Regions from separate parts of the Heyndrickxia sp. MSNUG genome, predicted to be linked through region 1. Evidence: riboswitches for the same ligand, from Rfam matches in the RefSeq annotation. Region 1 holds a riboswitch; each other region holds the start of a gene.
What was found. A riboswitch is a leader RNA that binds a small molecule or an ion and turns the genes downstream of it on or off. The one in region 1 is predicted to bind S-adenosylmethionine.
Positions count from the first base shown of each region.

Region 2: another riboswitch for S-adenosylmethionine. It lies ahead of AABM38_RS10295 (LLM class flavin-dependent oxidoreductase); the one in region 1 lies ahead of metK (methionine adenosyltransferase).
Region 3: another riboswitch for S-adenosylmethionine. It lies ahead of mtnW (2,3-diketo-5-methylthiopentyl-1-phosphate enolase); the one in region 1 lies ahead of metK (methionine adenosyltransferase).
Region 4: another riboswitch for S-adenosylmethionine. It lies ahead of AABM38_RS03830 (methionine ABC transporter ATP-binding protein); the one in region 1 lies ahead of metK (methionine adenosyltransferase).

Region 1 covers NZ_CP150978.1:3,727,898-3,733,679, forward strand. The annotation lists partial or broken gene asnB (asparagine synthase (glutamine-hydrolyzing)) at 1-991, opposite strand, end outside; gene metK (methionine adenosyltransferase) at 1,273-2,472, opposite strand; SAM riboswitch class I at 2,771-2,911, opposite strand; gene pckA (phosphoenolpyruvate carboxykinase (ATP)) at 3,269-4,855, shown strand; gene AABM38_RS18755 (DUF3231 family protein) at 4,924-5,782, opposite strand, start outside.
Region 2 covers NZ_CP150978.1:2,059,210-2,064,991, forward strand. The annotation lists gene clpP (ATP-dependent Clp endopeptidase proteolytic subunit ClpP) at 1-542, shown strand, start outside; gene AABM38_RS10280 (GNAT family N-acetyltransferase) at 747-1,238, shown strand; gene AABM38_RS10285 (SRPBCC family protein) at 1,348-1,788, opposite strand; gene AABM38_RS10290 (LL-diaminopimelate aminotransferase) at 2,071-3,246, shown strand; SAM riboswitch class I at 3,336-3,439, shown strand; gene AABM38_RS10295 (LLM class flavin-dependent oxidoreductase) at 3,579-4,628, shown strand; gene AABM38_RS10300 (ATP-grasp domain-containing protein) at 4,865-5,782, shown strand, end outside.
Region 3 covers NZ_CP150978.1:1,550,034-1,555,815, reverse strand. The annotation lists gene AABM38_RS07590 (aspartyl-phosphate phosphatase Spo0E family protein) at 1-237, opposite strand, end outside; gene AABM38_RS07585 (1,2-dihydroxy-3-keto-5-methylthiopentene dioxygenase) at 437-970, opposite strand; gene AABM38_RS07580 (methylthioribulose 1-phosphate dehydratase) at 1,012-1,647, opposite strand; gene AABM38_RS07575 (2-hydroxy-3-keto-5-methylthiopentenyl-1-phosphate phosphatase) at 1,644-2,306, opposite strand; gene mtnW (2,3-diketo-5-methylthiopentyl-1-phosphate enolase) at 2,303-3,526, opposite strand; SAM riboswitch class I at 3,979-4,087, opposite strand; gene AABM38_RS07565 (pyridoxal phosphate-dependent aminotransferase) at 4,153-5,352, opposite strand; gene AABM38_RS07560 (carbon-nitrogen family hydrolase) at 5,482-5,782, shown strand, end outside.
Region 4 covers NZ_CP150978.1:770,898-776,679, forward strand. The annotation lists gene AABM38_RS03815 (FadR/GntR family transcriptional regulator) at 1-434, opposite strand, end outside; gene AABM38_RS03820 (FAD-binding oxidoreductase) at 655-2,046, shown strand; gene AABM38_RS03825 (bile acid:sodium symporter family protein) at 2,051-3,025, shown strand; SAM riboswitch class I at 3,279-3,395, shown strand; gene AABM38_RS03830 (methionine ABC transporter ATP-binding protein) at 3,549-4,571, shown strand; gene AABM38_RS03835 (methionine ABC transporter permease) at 4,561-5,223, shown strand; gene AABM38_RS03840 (MetQ/NlpA family ABC transporter substrate-binding protein) at 5,270-5,782, shown strand, end outside.

The DNA of each region.
Region 1 (5,782 bases):
ACATGATTTTTGGAAGTTCATCCATGTATTCCTGCGGGCTGATCACATAGCTGATATTTTCAACACCTAGTTTGTCAGCCGTTTCTTTTGCAACATCAATTTCGCTGAATCCGTTTTGTTCAAATCCAACCGAGAATGTCTTGATTGCAGGGTGATACTGCTTGGCAATCGAAGCGATGATCGAAGAGTCAATTCCGCCTGAAAGGAATGAACCAACCGGAACATCACTGCGCATATGCATCTTCACTGATTCGAATAACACATCTCTGATTTCATTCGTGAATTCATCTTCAGTTTTATGGATTGGCGAAAAGCTTGCCTTCCAGTAGCGCTTGATCTCCATTGGAGAACCAATTTTCTTCGTAAAATAATGGCCTGGCTCAAGCTTGTAAATGCCTTCTGACATTGTATTCGGTTCTGGAACGAACTGATAGGTCAAATAATGCTGCAATGCTTTGTAATCAAGGACATCATTCTCTAATGCAAGAAGGATGCTCTTCTTTTCCGAGCCAAAATATGTGCGATCTCCATCTTCAAAATAGAAGAATGGCTTAATCCCAAAGTGATCGCGTGCTCCAAAAAGGATTTGTTCCTGTTTATCCCAGATGACAAAACCGAACATTCCGCGAAGCTTATCAACAGCATGCTCTTTATAATGGCTGTAGAGAGCAATGATGACTTCAGTATCAGAGTGAGTCTCGAACTTAAGTCCCTCTTCAATTAATTCCTCGCGAAGCTCAAGATAGTTGTAAATCTCGCCATTGAAAATGATCCAATATCTTTCATTTTCATAAGTTAATGGCTGGTGTCCCGCTTCAATGTCAATAATGCTCAGACGGCGGAAGCCAAATTGGATATGCTCATCATAATAATACCCATCATCGTCCGGTCCACGGTGGGTAATGATATCATTCATATTTTTAAACAGCTGCTTTTGTTCGCTGCTGAATTCTTGTGCCTTTTCATGTACACAACCGATAAAGCCACACATTATGTACTTCACCTTCTCCATTTCAGAAAAAATTTATTGTTGAGTCGTTAAACCTTCTAAAAACATACCATCTAATACTACCATTAAACACAAAAAATTTGCAGTAAAATCTCAGGGAAAATTAAGGGAATACTTTATTTTACACCTTTTGGTCTAGATGCAAACCAGAATCTCCATTCTTGCGGGTATTTTGGTCCTGTCTGCCTTTTCAATCCCTCTTAATAAGACGGAAAATAGGAAAGGGAGTTACATATATTTATGCAACTCCCTTTCCTATTTTATTAAGCTTGTGCTTGTGTGCGTAATGCTTCTGCCTTGTCAGTGCGCTCCCAAGGAAGATCAACATCCGTACGGCCAAAGTGTCCGTAAGCTGCTGTCTGCTTGTAGATTGGCTTGCGAAGGTCAAGCATGTTGATGATGCCAGCTGGACGAAGGTCAAAGTTGTTGTTAACAACATCGATTAATACATCTTCGCTTACTTTGCCTGTTCCGAAAGTATCGATAGAGATAGATACTGGACGAGCAACACCAATCGCGTATGCAAGCTGAACTTCAACTTTTTCAGCAAGACCTGCAGCTACGATGTTTTTCGCAACGTAACGTGCAGCGTATGCAGCTGAACGGTCAACTTTTGTAGGATCCTTACCAGAGAATGCACCGCCGCCGTGGCGAGCATATCCGCCGTAAGTATCCACGATGATTTTACGGCCAGTCAGGCCTGCATCACCTTGTGGTCCGCCTATTACGAAACGGCCAGTTGGGTTGATGAAGTATTTAGTGTTTTCGTCGATCAATTCTGCTGGTACAACAGGATTGATGACATGTTCTTTAAGGTTGCGCTGGATTTGCTCCAGGGAAACTTCTGGGTGGTGCTGAGTTGAAATAACGATTGTGTCGATGCGGACAGGCTTGTCGTTCTCATCGTATTCAACCGTTACTTGAGTTTTTCCATCCGGACGAAGGTATGGAAGGATTTCTTCCTTACGCACTAAAGTCAGGCGGCGTGAAATCTTGTGTGCCAATGAAATCGGAAGAGGCATAAGCTCTTTTGTTTCATTGCAAGCAAAACCGAACATTAAGCCCTGATCTCCTGCACCGATTGCTTCGATTTCCTCGTCAGACATGTTTCCTTCACGAGCTTCAAGAGCCTGGTCAACACCCATTGCGATATCAGCAGACTGCTCGTCAATAGAAGTCAATACTGCGCAAGTTTCAGAGTCAAAACCATACTTCGCGCGAGTATAACCAATTTCCTTAACCGTTTCACGAACGATTTTTGGAATATCTACGTATGTAGATGTTGTGATTTCCCCTGCAACTAGTACAAGGCCAGTAGTAACTGATGTTTCAGCAGCAACACGAGCATTAGCGTCCTTAGCAAGGATCGCATCCAAAATTGCGTCAGAGATCTGATCACAAATTTTATCCGGATGGCCTTCTGTTACTGACTCAGAAGTGAACAAACGACGTTTTGTTGACATCTGATTTCCTCCCTCATTTATAAAAAATTGATCGAGACTGTCCCAATACAGACCTCGGTGTGATACGGTACTCATTCCCTATGTAGTATGAAATAAACGCTGAGTTTTTATTAGAAAAATTTGTTTAAACCTCATGCTGAGTTCACTTTTCCTAATCCTACCCATGGGAGCAATGACACCAAAGAAGGCAGATCGACTGCTATCGCTAAAAGACAAGCAGACAGAATACAGAAAAAAACAATATAAAAAACCTCTCCAAATCATGAGGAAAGGTTTTTGCTTTAATCCGCGCCTTTCGCTCTTATCGTTCAAGGGCATTTCCCTTGCGTCAGGTTAGCACCTTTGCCCGAAAAAAACATACCTTTTCAAGGCTGTTATTTCTCGTTTGCAGGTTGCTGGGTTTCATTGGGCCTGTCCCTCCACCAGCTCGGGATAAGAGAGTATCCGTTCAAATCAAAATCATAACGAACCTATAATTACATGTCAATCCTTTTCTTCAGAAAATGTCGATTCATGCAGAAACTTTCACACTTTAAAGCACCCGGGGTCAGACCCCCAACACGTTAATGCGTTAATCCCCTGGGGGTCTGACCCCCAGTGCGTTGGTGTGTTAAAATCCTGGTGTGGAGTTTTACTTGGCTCTTGCTCCGGCCTTCTTCTATATATATGTACATTTTTGTAAAAGAGGGAATTTTTTCGAGCATTAGTATAGATTAATTAGAGCAATGTGCTATACTAATAGCGAGATGTAAACACTTTCAATATATCAATCTTTAAAAAAGGAAGGTATTCTCGGATGAATGTTGTAGGAATTTCCAATGAACTTTCAGCTTTATTAAAAGGAAGCAATATACAGGTACAGCTATCTGTTCCGCAGCTGGTTGAAAAAGTCTTGAATCGCAATGAAGGTCTGTTGACCTCAACAGGTGCAGTGAGAGCCACTACTGGAAAGTATACTGGCCGCTCCCCTAAGGATAAATTTATTGTAGAAGAGGAATCGGTTAAGGACAAAATTGACTGGGGCTCTGTCAACCAGCCAATTTCTGAGGAATCCTTTACGAAACTTTATAATAAAGTTTTGAATTTCCTGAAAGAAAAAGAAGAAGTCTTTGTATTTAAAGGCTTCGCAGGTGCAGACAAAAAATACCGCCTTCCAATACAGGTCATTAATGAGTATGCGTGGCACAACTTATTTGCCCATCAATTATTCATTCGTCCGGATGCAGAGGAGCTGCTTAGCCATGAAGCAGGCTTTACTGTTATTTCTGCGCCTACCTTCAAGGCTGATCCAAAGGAAGATGGGACAAACTCAGAAACATTTATCATCGTTTCATTCGAGAAGCGCGTCGTTCTGATTGGCGGTACAGAATATGCAGGTGAAATGAAGAAGTCTATTTTCTCTGTCATGAATTATCTTCTTCCTGAAAACGGCATCCTATCCATGCATTGCTCTGCTAACGTAGGGCGTGAAGGTGATGTTGCCTTGTTCTTTGGATTATCCGGAACAGGAAAAACTACATTGTCCGCTGATACGAACCGCCGTTTGATCGGTGATGATGAGCACGGCTGGTCGGCAAACGGTGTTTTCAATGTTGAAGGCGGCTGCTATGCAAAGTGCATCAATCTTTCTAAGGAAAAAGAGCCGCAGATTTATGACGCAATCCGCTTCGGTTCTGTACTTGAAAATGTTGTTGTTAACAGTGAAACGCGCGTAGCTGACTATGATGACAGCTCACTGACGGAGAATACTCGCGCAGCATATCCAATCCAGGCAATTGATAATATCGTTGAACCAAGTATTGCCGGTCATCCGAATACGATTGTATTCTTGACTGCCGATGCCTTTGGAGTGCTGCCTCCAATTGCAAGGCTTACGAAGGAGCAAGCCATGTACCACTTCTTGAGTGGCTATACATCCAAGCTTGCAGGAACTGAACGCGGCATCACGTCACCACAGGCAACATTCTCTACCTGCTTCGGTTCTCCTTTCTTGCCGCTTGCTGCGACACGCTATGCAGAGATGCTTGGCGAAAAAATCGATGAGCATAACGCGAAGGTATTCCTCGTTAACACAGGATGGACTGGTGGAGAGTATGGAACAGGGAGCCGGATGAAGCTTGCCTTCACACGTGCAATGGTTCAGGCTGCTCTTGAAGGCGAATTGAACAATGTTGAAACAGTGAAGGACGAAATTTTTGGTCTGGACATTCCTCTTCACGTCCCGGGTGTTCCTGACGATGTACTTCAGCCAGTAAAAACATGGAGTGACGAGGAAGCTTATTATGCAAAAGCAAACGAGCTTGCGCAGAAGTTCCGTGCCAACTTCAAGAAGTTCTCAAACGTGCCGTCCGAAATTGAAGAAAAAGGCGGACCAACTGCATAAACTGTACAACTAAAGGCCATTTCCAATTATGGAAAAGGCCTTTTTTTTGTTGATATATCAGGAGAAAGTTAAACAGTTCTCTTTATTAATGCTTCCCTGTCTACATTTTGCGGAGGTTGTTCCAACCACCTGTTTTCAATCATCAATTTTACGCCATCATTTGCATAATGAAGAATTTCAGTTACTAGTCTTGTGTAATGCCCACCTAAATCCTTTCTAAGACTAGCTCCTATACCTGTTCCGTAACCAGTAACGCTAATAGCAACAAGGCTAGTAGTATGGAACATCATTAGCTTATCTGAAAAGGGTGCGACAATAGATTGTGAAATTGCTGAATCCCATGTGCTTGGGAGCGGCACTCCATCCTCAATTAATATTTCTCTAAATATAGTTTCATGCTTTGCTGCTATTTCAGAACCTCTTTCCATATATCCCCTTACTTCTGATGATTGCGCAGTCTGGGCAAATCCGGCTAAAAATGTCCTGCCAATTGAATTCGTTTCCGTATTTTTAGATATATGGGCAAGTTCCACCGCAGTTAAAGGGCGATGTTTACCTAGTAATCCTGATAAAAATGAGTCATTCTGCAGATATTCAGCTTTTTCCATTGGAGGAATAGTCGGGGAGCGGACAAAGGCCCCCTTTTCAAGAAGCAGGTTACAAGCATCATTATGAAGTTTCATAAACATCTCGGAAGTTTTCGCAAATAAGACTCTTACATCCATCCTAGCCAATACTTCAAGAAACGCAGAGGAAGCTACAGTTCCAGCGGCGGCCATGTATTTAACATATCGCAAAGTGAAAAGGTCTGAATATAAGCGATCAGCTTCTAGGTTAACATCTTCCTGATTGAACCCAATGGGCAATGCGTGATTTTCTTTTACAAAGATTTGTTTGACCTCATCCAGTACAAATTTACAATTAGAT
Region 2 (5,782 bases), 1.7 Mb from region 1:
GAGGAGAAAGGTCTTACGACATTTATTCTCGACTTTTAAAAGACCGCATCATCATGCTTGGTGATGAAATCAATGACCAGGTAGCGAACAGTGTCATCGCTCAGCTGTTATTCCTTGAAGCGGATAATCCCGAAAAGGATATTTCGATTTACATCAACAGTCCTGGAGGTTCAACTTCAGCTGGTTTCGCCATCTTTGATACAATGGAATATATCAAGCCTGATATCAGTACGATTTGCATTGGAATGGCAGCCTCATTTGGAGCGATGCTTTTGCTCGCAGGTACAAAGGGAAAGCGTTACGCCCTTCCAAACAGTGAAATTATGATTCATCAGCCGCTTGGCGGAGCTAGGGGGCAGGCCACAGAAATCGAAATCTCGGCACGGAGAATTCTCAAGCTTCGTGAGCATATAAACTCCATCATATCTGATCGAACAGGGCAGCACATTGAAAAAATTGCGAAAGACACGGACCGTGATTATTTCATGAGTGCACAGGAAGCCCTTGAATACGGGATTATTGATAAAATCATCTCGAAATAGTTGCTGAGTCGTATAGCACCCCAGTAAAAAAATGAGCTGTTCATCGGCTCATTTTTTTACATTTAATCTCTAAATCCATTAAAATGGAATTGTTGCCATCAGGATGAGTGTCATACTAGAGATCTTAGTAAATCATAATTTAGTAAATCATTGTCTAGGAAAATCCTGAGAAGTAACGAACGAACATAAAACGGAGGAAAGTGAATGAAAGTAGAGATCAGGCAAGCCGTAGATAGTGACAGAGATATTTTTATCGAGTATGCTGTTAAATTAAGCAACTTCAATCGAAATAATCATTCAAATGAATGTACATACGATAATTATGAAAGCGTTATTCATACAATAAAACAGAATGCATATGAAACATTTAATAGTAGAAATGACGATACGCTAATCTTAATAGCAGAATTAGAAGGAACACCCGTTGGATATGCCTTAGGCAGAATTTTTGAAGAAAATGAAGCAGCAGATAATGGAACAGGCAGGATGGGTCTTTTTGATGAACTATTTTTGGAGGATGCTGCTAGAGGACATGGTCTGGGACAAAGACTATTAGACGAGACGGTAAATTGGATGAAAGATAAAGGGATTAATAGAATTAAATTACATGCTTATTCATGGAATGATCATGCGAAAAAATTATACGCCAGAAATGGCTTTAAGGAATATGCAGTATCCTATGAAACATTTATTTAGAAAGTCAATTGACCTTTGATTTGTTATCGTAACGCAAAAACGTGTCACAAAATAGGGTATTATTTTCTCTTTGTATTGCCAAGAAGTAATACCCTAGTCATTTTCCTTCTTAATGCACCAATGATGCTCTCAAATTACTCATGCCATTTTCCAAATATCCTTTTAAACAAGTTAGCATATACACCCAACCTTCTTTTTGCTGGATCATTTTATTTACTATTTCAGGGTCATCTGCTCTCAAACCAGATTCGCTCACCTCAACAACGGTACTCGTATCGTCCATCTCTTTCAGTGTGATTGTAACAATTGTTTCTTGATTTTCTGCTCCCCATGAAAACACGATTTTCTTATTTTCTTCGACCTCCAGCACATGGACGGAACCTTCTGCATTGTATTCATCATACCTCCAGATTATCGTCTTTCCTGGTTCCATTCTTCCTGTTCCGGATGAAAACCAGAAATTAGCCATCTTTTCAGGGTTTACAAATGCTTCATATACCTCATGAGCAGGCTTTGAAATTTTCATTTTTGTAGTAATTTGAGTATCCATAATTATTTTCACTCCTTCTAAATATTTAACATTTTTTTCATTTTACCATTAATATAAGCTTGGAACCTACCATTGCAATAAGATGATCATCGCATGCCTTTTTGAAAACCTATTAAAAGAGTGGCATGGGCAGAGGACTTTATTAAGTCAAAAATTCAGAAGAATAACAAAAGATTCTGGAACTGTAAATGTGAGACTGTTATAATCGAATTTATATTTTAAAAAATTAGAATTCTCAAAGAACAGCAACATGACGCAAATTCACAGTAAAGGGGAATGTCCATGAATCTCTACGGATCAGAAAAAATTAGAAAAATGACTTCCAGCATCTTTCAGGAGGTGGTAGACCGAAAGCAGGCTGCTGTTTTGAAAGGGAAAGATGTGATCGATCTTAGCATCGGGAGCCCGGATTTCCCGCCACCATCATTTGTAGTTGATACCCTGGTTGAATATTCGAAGGATCCTGAAAGATACGGGTATACATTGAAAGGGATCAGTGAATTCAATGAGGCAGTTAAGTATTTTTATCAGCAGCGTTATGGTGTTGAACTGGATGATGAAAATGAAGTCCTGCAGCTTATGGGTTCTCAGGATGGACTCGCTCATCTTGCCACAGCGATCATTGATCCAGGTGATTATGTACTTGTGCCGGATCCCGGGTACCCAATCTATGAAGCTAGTGTAACGATTGCTGGCGGGCTCATCCATCCAATGCCACTGCTTGCAGAGAATAAATTTCTCCCTAAACTTAATGAAATTCCAGAAAACGTTTTACATAAGACGAAAATGATGGTTTTAAGCTACCCGGGAAATCCTGTTACTGCGCTTGCTGACCATAGCTTTTTCGAAGAGGTTATCCAGTTTGCCAAGCTGCATAATATCCTGGTTGTGCATGATTTTGCATATTCTGAGCTTATCTATGATGGAAACCCGCAAATCAGTTTCATGTCAGTGCCTGGTGCTAAGGAAGTGGGAGTAGAGTTCAATTCGCTTTCGAAAACGTTTAATATGGCAGGCTGCCGAATTGGTTATGTGGTAGGCAATCGACAAGTCATTGACATTCTGGCTTCTTTTAAATCACATATCGACTATGGGATCTTTTATCCGATTCAGATGGCAGCAGTTGCTGCCTTGACTTCTGATTATTCGTTTCTGCAGGACCAGGTAAGGCAATATGAAAGTCGCAGGGATGCTTTAGTTTTAGGATTAAGAAATAGCGGGTGGCAGGTCGCTAATTCCCCAGCAACGATGTTTGTCTGGGCAAAAATTCCTGCCGGATGGAAATCCCGTGATTTTGCCTTCGAGTTGATTGAACAGGAAGGAATTGCAGTCGTCCCGGGTGACGCTTTCGGCAATCAAGGGGAGGGCTATGTTCGTATCGCGATGGTACAGCCGCCAGAAAGACTTACAGAAGCAGCCGAGCGTGTGAACCGGTTTATGCTTGAGCATTCCTTATAGTATTGTAAAATATTTCGGTATACGAATTGACTTTTATATAAATTTAGAATATTATCACTTTATTGAACTAAAATTTAATACATATTGTCTTCTTATCAAGAGAGGTGGAGGGAAAGGCCCTGCGAAACCTCGGCAACAGGTTCACATGAACACTGTGCCAATTCCTGCGAACTTTTTGTTCGAAAGATAAGGAGAGAGTTTGCGAAAGCTCTCTTCTTTGTGAAGGGAGCTTTTGTTTTTTGGGGGCTTTGTTAAGTCTCTATCTTATTAATACAATACCTACTTAATGGGTTGGTAAAGTAAGGATTATGTGAGCAGAGGAGAGATCAGGGATGAAATATGGATTTTGGCTGCCGATTTTTGGCGGATGGTTAAGGAATGTTGAGGATGAAAAGATGCCACCAACTTTTGAATATGCCAAGACAGTGATTCAATCAGCAGAGCAATGGGGTTATTCTACAACACTAATCGCTGAGCTCTACTTAAATGATATTAAAGGTCCTGAGCATGATTCACTTGAAGCTTGGACAACGGCTGCCGCACTTGCTTCTGTTACGGAAAAAATAGAAATAATGGCTGCCGTCCGTCCTGGTTTTCACAATCCGGCTATCACTGCAAAGATGGCCGCGAATATTGATCAGATCAGCAAAGGACGTTTCACTCTGAATGTCGTTTCTGCCTGGTGGGAAGAAGAGGCACGCCAATATGGAGGCATTTTCACCGAGCATGATGAGAGATATGAAAGGACCACTGAATTCATCGATGTTCTAAAGGGACTTTGGAGCGAAGAAAGTTTTTCGTACGAGGGAAAATATTATCAACTGAAAGATACAAAGCTTTTCCCGAAACCGGTTCAGCGCCCAAATCCAATTTTGTACGCTGGCGGTGAAAGTGAGAAGGGGAAACAGACGATTGTTGAGAAATGCGATGCTTATGTGATGCATGGAGGAACGGTTGAAGAAATTCAGCGGAAAATCACCGATATGAAAATCCGCCGAGATGCAACCGGGAATGCAGAACTGTCAGAGTTCGGAATGGCAGCGTATGTCATTTGCCGTGATACTGAGGAAGAAGCCCGCGCTGAATTAGAGCGAATCACGAATGTGAAGGAATCCAGCGCCTATGCTGGATTTAAGGATTTTACGAGCAAATCCCAGCTCGAACAGCAGATCCAGCTTCAGGATTATTCCGTTTCCAATCGTGGTTTGAGGCCGAATCTGGTGGGCACGCCAGAGCAGATTGCAGAACGCATTTTACAGTATGAGGAGGCAGGACTTGGATTGCTTCTCCTGCAATTCTCACCTCAGTTAGAGGAAATGAATCGTTTCGCGAAAGATGTCATGCCTCTTGTCGAGGAGAAAAGAGAACGTTTGACAGTTTGATGAAATCTAGATTTCCTTTTTTTACTGAATGTAAAACAATTTCGTTTTTTGGTTAAACTGCTCTTTTTAGAGAGGCTATCGAGTGGGAAAAAATGGCTCGAAGCTTAGTAAGAACGGAAACAATGGTTAAAGGATCTTTTCTGCCTTATATTTGAGATGGATTCTACTAAATAAAACGAGTGAATTTTTCACTCTTAATCTTTAAAATGATAGAGAGTAAAAAGGAGAGAAAGAATTTGAGCAAAGTTTATGTCATACATGAAAATAGCGAATGGACGATCCATTTAACGAAGAGGTTGGAGGAACTGGGTGTGCCATTTGAGGAATGGCATCTTGATGAGGGCTTGCTGGATTTATCAACTGAGCCGCCCGAGGGGATTTTTTATAGCAGAATGAGCGCGTCCTCCCATACAAGAGGCCATCGCTATGCACCTGAATATGCTTCGCAGGTTTTAGCCTGGCTGGAAGCCCACGGACGGAAGGTGCATAACGGAACACGGGCTCTTGATTTAGAGGTAAGCAAGGTCAAGCAGTATTTGGAGCTGAATAAACATGGGGTCAGGACGCCAAAGACGGTTGCGGCTGTTGGCAAAAATCAGATTCTCGAGGCAGCTGTCGCTTTTCAAGGAAGACCGTTCATTACCAAGCATAATCGCGCGGGGAAGGGCCTCGGTGTCCAGCTGTTCCAATCTGTAGAAGCGTTGAGGACATATGTTGAGGGACCTGCTTTTGAAGAACCGGTTGATGGTGTTACACTCATCCAGGAATATATTTATTCACCCGAAAGCTATATCACTAGATGTGAGTTCGTTGGCGGCGAGTTTGTATATGCGGTAAGAGTGGATACATCAGAAGGGTTTGAATTATGCCCGGCGGACGCTTGTCAAATCGGTGACGTATTCTGTCCGGTGGGAGAGGAAGCAGAAGAGAAGCCGAAGTTCCAGATAACCGAAGGATTCAATGACCCGATCATTGAAAAATATAAAAGGGTACTTGAAGCAAATAATATCAGCGTGGCTGGAATCGAATTTATCCGAAATGAACAAGGAGACATTTTCACTTACGATATCAATACTAATACGAACTATAATGCAGATGCAGAAGCTATAGCAGGCAAATACGGGATGCTGGAGCTGGCGAAATTTTTAGGAGAA
Region 3 (5,782 bases), 2.2 Mb from region 1:
TGATAATATATATTGCTTTTTCGTTAGCAAAATCATCTGTCTAAAAAGGAGTTTTCCTCTTTGCCTTTGAATTTCTGCTTCTTTACATAAAGTTTGATATTCAAATATCAAACGGTCCAGATCCTGGCTGAAGCGAATTGTTTCCTCGCTTGTATAACCTGATTCACTTGCCGAAGTCACCATTCGTTCCCTCATGCGATCTATTTCCTTCAATAAGGCCCTTTGCGATTGATACACTTCATAATTCCTCCTATAAATCCTCTACTACTTTAACTCCTTAAATAAATAAAAGATTACTTGAAAAATTATTACAAATGCTTGTATCAAAGTAAATAGATTCGCAAAAATAGACATTTTTCTCTGTTAAAAATTTTTTCTTCGACAATATTCACGCTTCTAAACTTGAACCTTGGAAAAAGCATACGGGGCTACTGGGTTACTGGCTGACTTTCTCGTTCTCATAAATAGGTACCCAGCCTTCTGTCGTTACAAAAATCCTTACTGCGACCACCTGTCTGTCATCCTGCAAAGTGAAATAGTGGCGCACATTTTCTGGTACTGAAATCAAATCTCCAGGATCAAGGAATACTTCAAAAAATTCTCCGTCTTTCCCCTGGATCACAAACACTCCATGGCCGCTTACAATAAATCGTACTTCATCATCTGTATGGTGGTGCTCCTGCTTGAAATTCGCAAGAAGCTGGTCTAGATTCGGAGTAGTGCTTGATAAGGAAATGACATCTTGAGCTTGATAACCCCTGCGGTTTGAGATATCCTCGATTTCAGTCTTAAAAGCATCCAGTATTTGCTGCTTTTCTTCATCTGATAACAGGAATTTTTCCTGCAGGTTCGCCGGCAGCTTTTCAATATCCCAATTTTCATAGATAACTTCCTGGCCCTTTAAAAACGCAGCTACTTCTTCATGATTGACAATTCTTTCCTTAGAATTTTGCTTAACGATAAATGCCATTTAAAATCTCTCCCTTATTATCCTTATTTTAGTAATATCTTTTAAACTACTTTAAATAACTGAAATGGTTTATGCTCAAGGAGCCTTAATTGATATCGGAATAAAAATTCTGTTGCCTCTAATATTTTCTTAGCCTCAAAGGCATTCCGGCCCCAGACTGTGATGCCATGATTTCTGATCAGGACTGCTCCTGTATCCCCTTTTACATGCTCAGAAAACGCTTTTGCCAGAGAAGGAATGTGTGCATAATTCGGAATGATCGGAATTTTGAGGACGGCATCTTCCTCCCATTTATCAAATGCTTTAATTAATTCCTGGCCCTGAAATTGGACTTCCCCCCTGTCACCATAGACTTCGGAGATGACATTATTGTCAATCGTATGGACATGGAGGCTGCAGCCCGCGTTGGTCTTTCTATATACTTCAACGTGCAGAAGTGTCTCGGCTGATGGTTTCAAATGCGTTTCTTCAACTGCCCTACCGTATTGATCGACAAGCAAAAAGTCTTCCTCAGTACGTTTCCGTTTATCCTTTCCGCTCGCTGTAACCAGAAACTGTATAGGGTCGCTGCTTACCTTGATCGCTAGGTTGCCGCTAGTTCCCATAAACCAGTCCCGTTCAGCAAGTTCTGCCTTCACATCAGCAAGTTCTTCCCATTTTGTTTCTAAAATGCTCATCCTCTCACCCCTGTCTTAGTTTTAAGAACTTCTATACAATCATAAAAAGTTTCAAATGGTATATGGGGAATTTCCCATTCTTCACACTTGGCTTTTAAATAATCTCTAGCGAATACAAAGTCTGCCTGCTTTGCAGCTTCAAGGTCGGTTACAGAGTCGCCTATAACAATTTTATATGTTTCGTTTTGAGAGAGCTTCCTCATAATTGATGGCTTGCAGCAGCCGCAATCATTGGTACATTGCTCATCGCAGCTGTTTGGCCATTCTATTTTGATTGTCTCTTTTGAAAAATTAGAGCCATTGCAATAAACTCCTGCAAACGGTCCAAAGCGTTCAATGATTGGTTCTATAAAAAAATCAATTCCTCCGCTGACGATATAAACCGGGATACTTTCCTCTTTCGCAAACTCAAGAAATTCCTGAAAGCCAGGGCGAATCTTAGCATTTTCTAAAGCATAATGAATGATTTCATCCTTCAGGCTAACCGGCAGTAGAGAAAACATCTTGCCGACTCCTTCTCTGATTGAAACACGGCGATCCAGTACTGCATTCTTCAGCTCATCCCAGCCAGGAGGTGCAAATTTATTCATGATTGAGATAATATTGTCTTTTTCAGTTACCGTCCCGTCAAAATCACAAAATATTACTGGATTTATCATTTTGACACCGCCTCTGTTGAACCCCATAGAGCTAAAGCGATCTTGAGTTCATCATGCTCCAATGCTCCTTCTTCAAGTGTTTTGCCATTCAGCACAGTATCAATTGCCTGCCGGAACGCCTTGCCTCCACCTAGGGCACCACCTGGGTGACCATGGACACCGCCCCCTGCATTGATAATTGAATCCAATCCAAAATCATTAATCAAGAGTGGTACCATACCGGGGTGAATCCCAGCTGATGGCACTGGGAAGCTCTTTTTAAAAAGATCCTCTGCGGTTAATGCATCTGAGATGGAAATGGCCTGCTGCTTTTCAAGTGCCACACTTCCATAAGGCGACGGGAACAAAGAGAAATCCGCCCCTGCATAGCGCACCAATTTTCCAAGGAGCAAGGAATGTGAAAATCCATAATCTTCAGCAGAAGTCAGGGCCCCGCTTACAGCCGGGTGTGCCATGATGGGTACGTTAATCTCATCGTCTTCCCTCAATTCCTGGAGGACATCCAATCCATATGCAAAAACATTGAATAACAATGCATCAGCACCAAGTTCAGCCGCTTTCCTTGCTTTATCTCTTAACTGAGAAGTCCTTCCCGTAAGATTGGCAGCATATAAGGTTCTGTGGCCGGTAGTTTCATAGACTTCTTCCAAAACCTTCTTCCCTTGCGAGATTCTCTTCTCAAAAGGGGTAAGTTCATTTTCGAACAGGATTTCATCATCCTTGATAAGGTCTACTCCACCAAGACTCTGTTCCCGTAATTGCTTAAGCAGGAAATCAAGATCGCGGCCAATCACACCTTTGAAGATACTCATTAATAACGGGCGGTCATACACGCCTAATTTACTGCGAATGCCCTCAATACCAAATCGTGGTCCAGGAAAAACCTTTTTTAGCTCATCGTCAAATTGTAGATCGACTAATTTCACTTTGCCATCAAGCGAGAGCTTTCCAAAGACGGTTGTTAAAATCGCCGGCAGATCTGGTGAAAAATTCAAGGCAGGATAAGCAATTTTTATTGTCGCCACCGTTTCTGAATTGCTGTCAAAGCCGGTTCCTTCAATTGAAACCACTCTTCCCTTATGTTTTTTAAGCTGTTTTTGATCGAGCTCTGGCAAATCTGTCCATGAACCTACTGTCAGTCCAAGTGCGATTCCCTCGGCCTTTTTCTCTGGGTTATGCTTTGAATCATGTACAATATAAGTTGCTGTAATTTCACTCATGAAGCTCATTCCCTTCTAAAACTAAATTCGTCATGCTAGAACTGGCAGGAACAAAAAGCGCAAGCGCCTTGGTCAGCCCCGACAAGCGCTGGCCGACTAAACCCGCCACGTCCTGTGGCAACGTCGGCACTAGTACATCGTGTCCGTCGAAGGACCGACCAATGAAGTCGTTCTTTGACTTCGTTGGGCGGACCGAAACCGAAATGTGTAGCCGACTGTCCAGAAACGCAGAAACTGGAGGCTCCGACAAAGAAGCGCTCTTTGCTTCTGCCGGCGGAGTTGAAGTTTCGGAGTTTCTAGGAGGCGAAACTAGACAAGAGACTCGAGGGGCTAGGCGCTGGAGCTGGATTAGGCAAATCTGACTTGAGTTATCCACACCTGAAAAATTTTATAATTTCCTAATGAAAAAAAACCTCTTCGAAAAGAAGAGGTTAGATGAATAAACTAACATCTCCTTATCTATCAGCTTCCGCTGCAAGAATTAGCACCGTGCCCAGCAAAAATGCTGGGTCGGTTGCCGGGCTTCATCGGGCTCGTCCCTCCGCCTGCTCTTGATAAGAAAATAATTTAATTAAGTTATTTAATTGGTTTAATTGGATAAAGTAATTTTATTAATTAGGATTATGTCAGGTTACTAAATTATTGTCAATATGTTTTTTGAAAATTCCCAAGCTTTCAATTCTGCTGACAGCTTCCCTGAGGCGATCCTCGGAGGTAAGCAAACCTACCCTGACATATCCTTCTCCATATTCACCAAATCCTACTCCTGGCGCCACCGCGATATGTGCTTTATCCAATAAGAAATCAGCAAATTCAACAGAAGTAAACGTCTCAGGAACTTTTAACCAAGCAAAAAATGAGCCTTTTGGAGCCGTAATGTTCCATCCAATATTTTTTAGCCCATCGACCAGCACATTCCTTCTTGATTCATACAAGTCATTCAATTCGGAAACACATTGCTGCGAACCCAGCAATGCCTCTGCAGCTGCTTCCTGAACCGCGCCAAACAAGCTGACATACATATGGTCCTGAAGCAAATTAATTGCAGCAATCACACTTTTGTTCCCAGCAGCAAAGCCAACACGCCAGCCTGCCATATTATATGTTTTAGAAAGGGTATAAATTTCGATTCCAACATCCTTTGCGCCTTCCGCCTGTAAAAAACTGAACGGATGTTTTCCATCAAACCCAATCGCGCCATAGGCAAAATCGTGAACGACACAAATTTCATTTTCTTTCGCAAGCTTAATCGTTTCATTAAAAAAATCCTCGTCTGCGATGGCTCCTGTTGGATTATTCGGGTAGTTAAGAAACATCAACTTTGCTTCGGATAAAACTTCCTTTTCAATCTCCGTATAATCAGGTAAAAAGCCGTTTTCTTCCCTCAGAGGCATTGTCACCATTTTGGCTCTCGCCAGTTCAACACCTGACCAGTAATCAGGGTATCCAGGATCAGGAACAAGAATCGTATCACCTGGATTAAGCAAGCATTGAGGAATTTCAACGAGGCCAGCCTTCCCGCCAAATAGAATCGCAATTTCTTCTTCAGGATCAAGATGGACCCCGTATTCCCGTTGATAAAATTCTGCAGCTGCTTCCTTGAAGGAACGCATTCCCCTGAAAGGAGAATACTTATGGTTAAGGGGATTCTCAGCCGCTTCTTTTAATTTTTCGACAATATGTCCAGGAGTCGGCTGATCCGGGTTACCTTGACCAAGGTTAATTACATCTGCCCCCTGCTCTGTGTATCTCCCTACTTTTTGGACGAGAGATGCAAAGAATTGCTTGGGCAGGCTTTTCAATAAATCTGATTGTTGAAACTCCATTTTATTTCACCTGCTTAAAGAACTTATTATATTTTGAAAATTTTAATTTGAAATTCTAGTCACAAATGATATAACGTAAATAGTAACTTGTAAAGAAATAATTTTCAGAAATTATGGCGGTGAATGAAGATGAAATTTAAAATAGCCTGTCTGCAAATGGACATCGCTTTCGGAAACCCAGGAAAAAACTACGAAACAGCAATCAGCCTAATAGAAAAAGCCAGCACTGAAAATCCAGATATCATCGTACTTCCCGAGCTTTGGACCACGGGATATGATTTAGTAAATCTTAATGGTCAAGCAGATGCAGAGGCGCGTGAAGCCGCAGCATTTTTAAAAGATAGTGCTGCCAATTATCATGCTCACATTGTCGGTGGTTCTGTAGCCAATAAAACAGAGGAAGGCATTGAAAATACAATGCTTGTGTTCA
Region 4 (5,782 bases), 1.9 Mb from region 1:
GTTAGGCCCAACTCGGTATTCTGTGCTGATAGAGCCATTATTTCAAGAGCTGATCGAAGCTTTTCCAAGTCTTGCGATGTGGCTCTTTTTGCAGCCAGGAACGCAGATTCTACTTCGATAGCACGCCTTAGTTCAAGCATTTCATAGACAAGATGGTTTTCTGCCTTGATGATAGCGGCCGTGATTTCCTCTTTTCGTGATTGGAAGTCAGAAGCTTTAATATAGCTGCCGCCGCCTTGCCGGATTTCAATAAGCCCACTTAGCTCCATGGTCCTTAATGCTTCCCTGATCGACGTCCGGCTGACTTTAAATTGCCCTGCCAATTCCCGTTCGGACGGCAATTTTTCACCCGGCTTCAAATCTCCCGCGAAAAAAAATTCCGTAATCTTATCCACGATCACTTGATATGTCTTTTTTTTCTCCTGATTCCCCATAGATTACCCCTAATTAAACGACCTAGAAATCTATCCTAAATGTAACAGACATAAAATCCATTAATCAAGACTGAAAAAACAATTAAATTAATTGTTGAATAGTTCAGATAATTTAGTATAATTACGATAATTGGTTGGACCAATCTTAAAAGAGGTACAACCAAATCTTTCAATTAAATCATGTGACAAACAGATGGATCGCAGAAAGAAGGAGAATTCGATGGAAGTAGCTAGTGTAGATCTGGTCAACGCATTAAGGGAGGTTCTTTCTGAAAGTCAGGTAACCGAAAACCAGACAGTAAGAGAATTGCATGGCAGGGATGAATCCTACCATGCGATTAGCCTTCCCGATATTGTTGTTTTTCCTGAAACGGCACAGCAAGTTAGTGAAATTGTAAAAGTGGCAAACATCCACAAAGTTCCGGTCGTTCCTTTTGGGTTAGGATCAAGCCTCGAGGGGCATGTCATACCGTACGATCAAGGGATTACGATCGATTTTTCATTAATGAATAAAATTCTTGAGGTACGTGAAAATGATTTTCTCGTAAAAGTCCAGCCTGGCGTAACCCGTTCCCAGCTGAACAAAGAACTGAAAAAGTATGGTTTGTTTTTCTCAGTGGACCCTGGAGCAGATGCCACTCTTGGCGGAATGGCGGCCACAAATGCCAGTGGAACGACATCGGTAAAATATGGAGTTATGCGTGACCAGGTACGTGATCTTGAAGTGGTTCTTGCTGATGGGTCGATCATACATACTGGCAATTTGGCCGCTAAATCGTCATCCGGATACCACCTTAACGGTCTATTCGTAGGCTCGGAGGGAACGCTGGGCTGCTTTACCGAATTGACGTTAAAAGTTTACGGAATTCCAGAGCATGTAATGGCAGCAAGAGCATCATTTCCGGCATTGGATGATGCGGTTGAGGCTGTAGTCTCCATTCTGCAGGCAGGTATTCCAATTGCCAGGGTGGAACTCGTCGATAAACCTTCAATGAAACAGGTGAACCATTTTAGTGACACAAACTATAAAGAAGGCCCTACTCTTTTTTTGGAGTTTCATGGGAATGAAGCAGGCCTCAAGCAGGATGTAGAGTTCACAAAAGAAATTGTTGCAGACCATCATTGCCTCGATATTGAATTTGAAACAGACAATGCTGCGAGGAACCGGTTATGGGAGGCCAGGCACAATCTAGCCTATGCCTATATTCACGGCTATCCTGGAAAAAAAATGATGGTGACGGATGTCTGCCTTCCTATTTCAGAGCTGTCTGGTGCCATTCGTCACGCAAGAGAAGCGGTTGATTCCCTTGGCCTTACCGGTGGAATCGTCGGGCATGTAGGAGATGGAAACTATCACGTACTCTTGATGATCAATATGAATGATCAAGAAGAGATTGATCGTGCTGAGCAGCTAAATGAAGAAATTGTCCTATACGCCCTGGAGCGTGGGGGGACATGCACTGGAGAGCATGGAGTCGGAATCGGCAAACAAAAGTATCAGCAAAAAGAGCATGGTGACGCACTGCTCGTTATGGAAAAAATCAAACAAGCTCTTGATCCACTTAATCTCTTTAATCCAAATAAAATTCTAAAGCCAAAAGAAAGAGTGTGATGAAATGAAAGTGATCGAAGCAGTCAGTACCATAGCCGGAAAATATTTTGCTGTATGGGTGATCTTAACATCTGTTATTGCCTTTTTGGTGCCAGAGCCATTTTTAGGATTGGGAGGATATATTACCATCTTGCTTGGCGTTGTCATGTTTGGAATGGGGCTTACGTTGAAGGCAGTTGATTTTAAAATTGTCTTTACCAAACCCATCCCAGTGTTGATTGGCGTGTGCGCCCAATTTATTATCATGCCAACTGTTGCTTTTCTCATTGCGAAACTAATGAATTTGCCAGCTGAATTAGCTGCTGGCCTGGTTTTGCTTGGCTGTGTACCAGGCGGAACAGCTTCTAACGTTATGGTGTACCTTGCAAAAGGAAATGTACCATTATCGATCGCCATGACTTCAGTATCGACACTATTGGCACCGATCATGACACCATTGCTTCTGCTTTTGCTTGCAGGCCAGTGGATGCCGGTTGATCCTGTTGCCATGTTTAAGTCAATTGTTCAAGTCATCATTCTTCCAATTATTTTAGGTTTAGCTATTAAGAAATTTTTCCCTGTGGCAGTTGAAAAAAGCTTAACCGTTTTACCGCTTATTTCTGTGGCAGCTATCATCACAATTGTTAGCGCGGTAGTTTCAGGCAATGCAGCTACCATTGCCGCATCCGGGTTCCTTATTTTTACAGCCGTAATGCTCCACAACGGATTCGGTCTTCTGCTAGGCTACTTTGCTGCAAAAATGGCTGGGCTAGATGAAGTGAACAGAAGAGCGATTTCGATTGAAGTGGGCATGCAAAACTCCGGGTTAGGCGTTGCGCTGGCGACTGCACATTTCGGTCCGCTCGCAGCCCTTCCAAGCGTCCTTGCTGCTGCATGGCACAATATTTCCGGACCAATCCTAGCGACTTACTGGTCAAAAAAGCCTGCGGTTAGCAGTGAAAAAGAGGTGCCAGTTCGCACTGTGAGTGCACGGCTGTAACCCAAGGTTAATCAAAAAATCCTACGCGAGTCGGCGTGGGTTTTTTTTCGGCCAAAATTAACAACCTTTGAAAATGAGCACTTTTATCATTTAGGATTTTTAGTGAAACGAAATTTTTTATCATAGGTAAAAGCCTTGAAAAATATAGCTTTTTACCAATCTGCCGAAAAAAATGAAAATTTTATCGTTGACACAATTTTTTTATTGCCCTAAAATGAGGAACATATTAAAAAACCAAATATAAAGTTTCGTTTTCTTATCCAGAGAGGTGGAGGGACTGGCCCTGTGAAACCTCGGCAGCGGATCTGCGTTTAGCAGACACCGTGCCAATTCCATCAGACTGATTTACAATCAGCCTGGCAGATGAGAAGCAAGCGGGTACATATATACCCTCTTCTTGTCTGTGTTTTTACATGGATAGGAAGAGGGTTTTTTGTTTTCAAAAAGGAGACAGGAGCTGAGGAGAGATTTGATTTTATAACCGAGTAATCCAATGAGTAAAGTGAGGAAAGGAAGTGTAAAGATGATTACATTCGAAAAAGTCAGTAAAAAATTCAAATCAAAGGATCGCGAAATCTCAGCGGTCAATGATGTTTCGCTATCAGTGAACAAAGGAGAAATCTTCGGAGTCATTGGTTTTAGCGGTGCCGGTAAAAGCACACTGCTGCGGCTGGTCAATCTGCTTGAACGGCCAACTGAAGGAAAAGTAATTGTAAACGGGCGGGAAATCAGTTCACTTTCGCAAAAAGAACTGCGGAAACAAAGACAGCAGATCGGAATGATTTTTCAAAACTTCAACCTGTTCAATTCAAGGACCGTGTTTGGCAACGTCGCTTATCCCTTAAAGCTTGCAGGCGCGTCGAAGGACGAAATCAAACAAAAGGTAAATGATCTGCTAAAGTTCGTCGGCCTGGCAGATAAAGCAAACCACTATCCAGAACAGCTTTCAGGCGGACAAAAGCAGCGCGTTGGAATCGCGAGGGCGCTGGCGACTTCCCCAGATATCCTGATTTGCGATGAAGCCACATCAGCACTCGACCCAGAAACAACAGGTGAAATCCTCAATCTGCTGAAGAAGGTCAATGCCGAATACAATGTGACGATTTTGCTGATTACCCATGAAATGCAAGTCATCCGGAAAATTTGTGATCGCGTTGCCGTGATGGAAAATGGCAGTGTCATTGAAGAGGGGACGGTGTTCGACCTGTTCACCACCCCGCAGACAAGTACAACACAGAATTTTATCAGCTCAGTATTGAACGATAACTTGTCCGCTCGTTTACATACAACTCTTTCAGAAAAACAAAGCCGGCTATACAGGTTGATTTTTAAAGGGGAAAGCACGAACAAACCGATCCTTTCAGATATCGCCAAAAAATACGATGTGCATGTCAATATACTTAATGGCAATATCAGCGAGCTTCAGGGAGTGCTGTTTGGAAATCTGATCGTTGAATTACAGGGTGAAAATTCAGAAGTTGATAGAGTGCTAGAAGAGCTGAAGGAGCATGTTGAAGTTAAGGAGGTTACACAGCATGAAGGTTGATTGGATTACATTTTGGCCCCGGATTGTCGAGGCAACCGGGGAAACCGTAACAATGGTTATATTCACACTGATTTTTTCAGCGATTATCGGGATTAATCTCGGGCTGCTGCTGTTCGTGACAAGGAGCGGCAACATCCTTGAAAACAAATGGGTGTTCCGGACGCTGAACGTTTTAATCAATATCGTCAGACCGATTCCATTCATCATTTTCCTGGTGGCGATTGGACCGCTGACCCGATTGGTTGTGGGTACCACGATTGGTACATGGGCAGCGATTTTTCCGATGACGATTGCAGCGTCGTTCGGGATTGCGAGGGTGGTTGAGAACAATCTTGTATCGATTGACCCTGGAATAATCGAAGCGGCAAAAGCGATGGGCGCAAGTCCCCGCCAGATCATCTTTGGCGTATTGATTCCTGAAGCGCTTGGTCCATTGATCCTTGGCATCACATTCATCACAGTCGGGCTGATCGATTTTTCCGCGATGGCCGGAACAGTTGGCGGCGGCGGACTCGGCGATCTGGCGATGACCTACGGCTATCAGCGATTTGATACATCAGTCATGCTTGTTACAGTCGTATTGCTGATCATCTTGGTCCAGGTTGCACAGTTTTTAGGAAACCATTTAGCTAGAATTTTCCTACGCCGCTAAGGTGAAGGGATTTTATAAAAATTATCTATGAAATGAGGAGAAAGAAATGAAAAAAGTATTGTTAACGATTTTTGCGGTATTGTTAGTAGCTGTTCTTGGAGCATGCAGCAAGGAATCATCTGCAGGGGAAACGAAGCATGTGAAAATCGGCGTGACAGGCTCCGACGGCCAAATGTGGGACATCATTAAGGAAAAAGCCGAAAAACAAGGCATCGAGATTGAACTCGTTGAGTTTTCTGATTACACATTACCGAACCAGGCATTGGCAAATGGCGACATTGATTTGAACGCTTTCCAACACATCGCCTTCTTAAACCAGTTCAAAGAAGAGCACAAATTGGACTTAACACCAATCGGGACAACCCAAATCGCGCCAATGGGCATTTACTCTGAAAAAGTAAAATCAGTCGAAGAAATCAAGGACGGTGCAGAAATTGCGATTCCAAATGATCCAACCAACCAGGCACGCGCATTAAAAGTTTTAGAGTTAGCTGGATTAATTGAATTGAAGGAAGACTTTAGCCTGTTTGGTGACCCAAGTGGCATTGAAAAGAACCCT